Regions from separate parts of the Sphaerospermopsis torques-reginae ITEP-024 genome, predicted to be linked through region 3. Evidence: predicted binding sites of a transcription regulator. Region 3 holds the regulator's gene; each other region holds the start of a gene.
The links. Region 3 encodes NtcA, which controls nitrogen genes in cyanobacteria. Its sites were predicted from a motif close to TNTGTANNNNNNNNTACANA; they were not measured.
Positions count from the first base shown of each region.

Region 1: the regulator NtcA is predicted to act here: its motif matches at 1,198-1,217, upstream of K2F26_RS08625 (DUF3155 domain-containing protein).
Region 2: the regulator NtcA is predicted to act here: its motif matches at 831-850, upstream of gifA (glutamine synthetase inactivation factor IF7A).

Region 1 covers NZ_CP080598.1:1,863,272-1,865,479, forward strand. The annotation lists gene K2F26_RS08620 (cofactor assembly of complex C subunit B) at 1-436, shown strand, start outside; gene K2F26_RS08625 (DUF3155 domain-containing protein) at 848-1,168, opposite strand; gene K2F26_RS08630 (GAF domain-containing sensor histidine kinase) at 1,739-2,208, shown strand, end outside.
Region 2 covers NZ_CP080598.1:4,902,503-4,904,710, forward strand. The annotation lists gene glnA (type I glutamate--ammonia ligase) at 1-226, shown strand, start outside; gene gifA (glutamine synthetase inactivation factor IF7A) at 545-745, opposite strand; gene K2F26_RS22730 (hypothetical protein) at 1,170-1,454, shown strand; gene K2F26_RS22735 (IS1634 family transposase) at 1,632-2,208, opposite strand, start outside.
Region 3 covers NZ_CP080598.1:3,992,265-3,994,472, forward strand. The annotation lists gene K2F26_RS18635 (DUF3084 family protein) at 1-444, opposite strand, end outside; gene ntcA (global nitrogen regulator NtcA) at 624-1,295, opposite strand; gene fabI (enoyl-ACP reductase FabI) at 1,779-2,208, shown strand, end outside.

The DNA of each region.
Region 1 (2,208 bases), 2.1 Mb from region 3:
CGAACAAGCAAAGTTAACTTCTGAACAAGATGACGCTACCTTGATGAACCAACTCAAGGAGTATTTTCGCTCCCGTTCCTACCGTGTAACATCTATAGATAAAGACAGTAATCAGGTGAATTTTGAAGGATTTGTTAGACCTAGCTGGTTCTTAGCTATATTCTTAACTATTTTAGCCGCAGTTGGTTTTGCTTGCCTCTCTTTGGTTTTATCTCAGCTTTTTTCTAGTCACAGTCCATTTTCCCTGGTTTTAGTCCTGCTGTCACCATTAAGTGGTATATTTTATTGGCGCAAGGCAGGAAGACTTGAGAAGGTGTCACTCAAAATGGAGTCAACTCCAAATGAACAACACTCCTCAAGTATAATTACTGTCATCGCCCATCGTGATGAACTTGCTGAGTTACAAAAGGCGTTACAGTTAAAAATGGTTGACTAAACTTTATTTGTTAGTCCAGGCTTGACAATCGTATCCTGATGATGAAGTGCTAACTTCTGACAGACTTTTGAGGAAAGAGAACAGTAGGGAGGAAACACACCAAATCTTATATGGGTAGTTTTGCTTTTAGATACCTTTAGCAATTAAAGCTCATTATATCTAAGCAAAACATATTCTTGTGTGCTGGATTTTGTTGCTACTCCTTGCTGTATCATTATCCTTTATATCAAACCATGCAATATAAAACTGCACAGGATTTGACCATCTAAAGTTAATTAGCTCTACTGACAGTTCAGCTACAAACTTAAAAAAAATTGAATTTTTGCATAAACTGATCAATTTTGCCAGTTAATTAATGTCAGAGTCAGAAGTAAGAATTAGGATTCAATGCGTAGGAGATAATTTTAGAAGTTAGCGACTTGCCACAGTCACTAATTCTTGCTGACTAACTGGAGTTTCCAACACTCTCAGACTAGGAAATAGAAAATGATTCTCTTCTACGTATTGAGCGCCAAACAGACCTTTTTCCGCCCAAAAATAACGATCTGTTGTATGTTCGTTGCGTTTTACAAGTAGCAAGGCAGGAGGCAAGATACCTTCAGCTTGAATGAATTTTCTAGCTGCTGTCACAGGTTTATCTTCGCCACTTTCGATGCTGTACTGAGGCACGTGTTCTAGAATCCGTCGTCCTTCCTGACGACGACGACTTTTTCTTTTACGTCTCCTTGCCAACCTATTGTCCTCCTCTTTCAAGCTATAAGTTTGTAGTCATAGCTACAAAACCCGTAGTAATTATATAAGTTATGGTTGAAAAAATCAATGGTTTTTAACCTTTTGATACAACCAAAGTAATTTGTTCAAACTTTAGAGAAATTATCAGTAGTCTAGTAGTAAGTATAGTACAGTATAAATAACTAGACTTTCGGAAATACTCATAAAATTATTAGCAAAATTGGTAGATTTGATCAGCATTTCTGGCTTCTGTGGCTGAATTTGTATTTTTTGTCAGTAAAAATATTGTTCTCCGACATCCAGCAACAATGAGCTATTTACTGAATAGGACTTAAAATATTTATTTATAGCAATAGACGAGGCCGCTAGTATCAGTTGATGATCTAATCTAAAGACTGAATAAATTTCCATGATGTCACCTGCTATAAGCTGCTAGTACCGCTTAGCGGAAGTCAAAAGTCAAAAGTCAAAAGTCAAAAATAATATGGAGTAAGCTTTTTAGCGATTTAGAATGGTTGGTTTATTTACGCCGTGTTGTACTAGTCCATAATCCTTAGCAAGAACTAAAAAATGTTAATATCTGCTAGTTCTGATTTTATTGCTTTGTGTCGAGAGCAAATATCTCTATTAACCCAAGGACTGGGAGCGTCTTTGAGTGTTGTCTACTTAACCCAAGAATTGGCAGATACTCCCACAGGTGAGGCGCAATTAATTCCAGTGGTGGTGTACCCAGAGACAGCAAGATTAAACTACGGAGATGATTTGGTTCAGGGGACAGCCAACCAACAAATTCAATTTAGTAATATTAGTAATATTGGTAATATTAGTAATATTTTGGACTTACCAGATCAACAGGGAAAGTTATTGACAGCAGGTTCAACTTCAAAACCTCCATCCCAGAATTCAGAACATACAAATACACCCCAACCAAATTTAGAAGATGAATATATATTCAGTGGTAATCAAATTGTTTTACCTCTGATTTATGAAGGTGTGATGATGGGGTTATTGGTGACAGGAAGGGAAGATCGACCTTGGAA
Region 2 (2,208 bases), 910 kb from region 3:
TATCTATGAACTGTCTCCTGAAGAACTAGCTAAGATTCCTTCTACTCCTGGTTCTTTGGAATTAGCTTTGGAAGCATTGGAAAATGACCACGCTTTCTTAACTGAAACTGGTGTATTCTCAGAAGACTTCATCCAAAACTGGATTGACTACAAGCTTGCTAACGAAGTTAAGCAAATGCAGTTGCGTCCTCATCCTTACGAATTCTTCTTATATTACGATTGCTAATTGCAAGCTGTATAGCGGTTTTCGTTGTGATATCAAACGCAAAAGGAGTACAACCTACTTGTACCCCTTATCAATTTTTAGCCACCTCAGAGGGTGGCTTTTTTATTCTTCAATTTGACTCAAAAAATAGAATTAGAACAAGTCAGGATATTTACTATTTTTAGAGATTCCCCGGCAGTCTATGGGTAGATATGGGTGGAAATAAACAAAAAACAGAAGTATTTAGATAAAAATAACATTGCCTCAAAACTCTTGCTTTTTGCCTCTAACCTTGCCATCACGACAATTTTTAACACCTATCTACTCAAATCAAGACTGTTAGCTCATCGCTGCATTACTCCGGCTATAAAGTGTTTGTGTAGTGGGATCTACCTTCCCTTGAATGGGATTCCAATAATGACATAGTTCTTGGGGAAGACCGAGTTCTTGTGTAGCACGCATCAGCATGGATTGTTGACGGTTCTTAACTTGCTGATGTTGACGTACCATTAACGCGCGGGATTTTTCTTGAATAGACATATTTTTGTCCTCTCTAGTTTTTAGTAATAGATGTTTTAGATGATTAACTTTTTTTTTCGCCTCACATATTTATAGTACCAAAAATTCTGTAACTTACAATACTGAATCAAGTTTTTGTTACAAAAATTTACAAATGAGGCGATCGCTGTTGCGAAAAATTAATAAAACCAAAGGCTGTAATCATTCCCTAGCAAGATGTTTAAGCCTTTAACTTGATAGATGTCTCTGAACATTTTGATCAGCAGAAAATGAGTATTTATGCTGGGTTCAGGTGGAAAACTGGCAATTGAGAACAGACAATTTAGGTTCTGTTTCAATTCTGTCTACTTGTTGCCATCAACCTACCTCCATGAGAAAAAAGACTTTATTTTTGACATTTCGTTACATAAAATAATTAAAGTCCACAAAAATTAATGGATTATTTATGTTTAATAACTTAACAAAGTTAACTTATCAAAGCTTTCAACAAAGCAAAAGCTACTTTAGTGTCGGTCACAAACTCCTGAGTACACAGTTGAAAAACCTGCTTTACCCCACAGTAGGCCAGATGAAACCAGCATCTCCAGAGGCGATCGCCAAATTACAAAACAGGTTAAACCAGCTACTAGAAGCAGATTGGCAAGATAGCCAAAAAGGGATATACCCTGAAAGTGTCTTATTTGATCCCACATTCCGCACTTCAAAAAGTAGCATAAACAAACTACATTGACGGTAAATTAAAACTTATGGTTTGAACAATTACGTATCAATGTAAAACAAAATTATGGACACACAAAGTTGAGCTTTAGAAGGTGTTTAAAAGCTATTGCAATAACAATATTTAATTCAAGGTGTGGAATCAGTTATCAAAAAGATAACCGATGAAATAGTAAAAATAGAGAGAAAACTAAGATAATAAATAATATTTTTGACAAGTAGTAGGTAGGAATTGCAAGATATGACAATGCGACTCCGTTAAATTAAGAATTCGTTGAAATCCTTGTGCCATCAAAAGATGAATACCTTGAAAGCACTGAAATATCCATCTTAATGTGGGAGATTCTGTAGGTTTATTCAGTTGGTTTTTAACTGTGGCTTTTTGTGCCTTCAATGACATTCTTAATTGTCTTTGTCCTAAATTATAAACCAAAAGACATAATGCCATTAACATCATCATTGTCTCTACTCTTTGGGGATTTTTCACAAACAGACTATCCGCGAAAAATAACGGGTCTTTGATAAATCTAAATCCTCTTTCTGTAGATTGTTGTTCTTTATATATTTTGAGGATTTCTTCTGACTCTAACTCCTGAGCATCCAAAATATTGGTGGCTAAAATAAATCTGCCACAAGAGTTTTGCTGTTGTGTAATTAACTCCTGATTTTCTCTTAATTTACATTTCACTCTATAAACTGCTGTTTTCCCTTGATTTAATGTCTCGGTAATTCGATAGTCTGATATTTGATGATATTTTAATTTAGCT
Region 3 (2,208 bases):
TTGTTGGCTAATAGTGCGATTGAGTTGAGCTTGGGTGATCCGTTGTTTGGCATTCGCCGCTTGTAGAGACTGATTAATTTTCTGTAAATCTTGCTGTGCTTGAGCTTGTTCTTTCCTCGCTTGAATTAACTGATTTTCTACCTCAGTTTTTTGGGTTTCGGCAATTTTTAATTGTTCTCGCTTGTTTCTTAGGTCTTTTTGAATATCCTCTAACTCAAACACTCCTTTCCGCAAACCTTCATCAGCAGCAAATAAAATTGCTAAAGTTGAGGCGGAAATTACACCACCCGTAAAAATAGTTACGAGTACCGCCGTGTTTTTGGGACGCAGATTGAATAAAGAGAGGCGTGCCTTGCCTACTTTAGTGCCAATGCGATCGCCCACAGTGGCAATCACGCCCCCCAGAATTAAAATTGCTGCTATCAGGATGTACCCGGTGGCCATCTTCAACTACCGCCAGAAATGCTTCCAGATACAGCCTACTACTTTCAACCATTGTCTGTGGGGGAAAGAAGATTGGCAAAAGCAGAATTTAGTCAATTTTTCAATTACCTCCGATTGCGGGTATTTTTTTCCAAACACAACTTCAATACAACTTGTACCAACTTTCCCCCCAACAGATTTTAAGTAAATTGCTTACTTAATGTGACAGGTTTATGCACAGTAATCTTTTTCTTGTGGATGGAGATCATTTTTTTCTCGCGTAAATCGCCAAGCAATCTGGTGACTGTAACGCGAGTAGAACCAATTGCTTCAGCGATCGCCTGATGGGATAGCTTCAAATCAATGGTAATGCCATCTGCACAGGGTACACCAAAATCCCGACAGAGAATTAACAAAAAACTGATCAACCGAGAACCCATATCTCGATGAGCAAGGGTTTCAATCATCATCTCTGTTTGCAGAATCCGCGAAGATAGTCCCCGCAGCATTAACATTGATAATTCTGGATTTTCCTTGAGTGCTTGCTCTACTTGTTCAATTGGGGCAGAAAGTAATTCTACCGCCGTAAAGGCAACTGCATGATAGAACCTATCTGACTTATTACCCGTTAGCAATGACAACACGCCAAAAACACTATTTTCCCGTAGCAATGCTACCGTTATTTCTTCTCCTGCTTCATATACCCTGGAAAGTTTCACAGCACCCTTGAGAAGAAAATAAACTCGTTCGGCGGGATCGCCGGGAAAAAAGATCGTTTTGTTGCGTTCAAACGTCTCCACAACTGGCGGAAATGCTCCAGTTGCCATCTGACGAAAAACATTTGCTAGGGCTTTATCTTGTGTCACGATCATCTCCCTTCCCCTACCCAATGCCGGAAAAACAAAAACTGATTACCTAAGAATACATCTGAAAATTCAATAAAGCACCGTCAACCTTTTTGTTTTTTCCTATACTCAAATTTCTCATTTTATCTTTATTTGTTGATCATGATACCCAATTTTTGTTATTTTTAGCCCAGAATTGTTGATCAGTCGTTTATCAAACTGAACTATAAAGGTTTTTTTGCAGAAAAATTTGCAATATCTTTATAACTTCTTAAACAATTACAGCAGGAGACAGGAGTCAGGAGTCAGGAGTAAAACTCTCTTTCTGTCTATGTTTCAAGCTAGATGCTGTACCTCATTGATCTGCAATCTGCTTTATCGTAAATTTTTGGCTTACAACACCCAAACGAATGATAATTTTGAAAATCCCCTACCTAACTCAGTAAAAATAGGGTCAGATTCTAGTATGGTTATATATACTCCTAATGATTGATCACATTGACTATTTCTATGCTGAATCTGTCCGGTAAAAATGCCTTAGTCACGGGTATTGCCAATAATCGCTCCATTGCCTGGGGTATTGCTCAACAACTACACCAAGCTGGTGCTAACTTGGGCATTACCTATTTGCCAGATGAAAAAGGCAAATTCGAGAAAAAAGTCTCAGAATTAGTCGAACCTCTCCAACCTAGCTTATTTCTTCCCTGTAACGTTGAAAACGAGGAACAAATTCAAGCCACTTTTGAAACTGTCCGTGATCAATGGGGTAAATTAGACATCCTCATTCACTGTCTGGCTTTTGCTAACAAAGAAGATTTAAGCGGAGATTTTAGCAAAACCTCCCGTTCCGGTTTTAATAAAGCTTTGGAAGTTAGCACTTATTCACTGATTCAGTTAAGCGGTGCTGCCAAACCTTTGATGACTCAAGGCGGTAGTATTG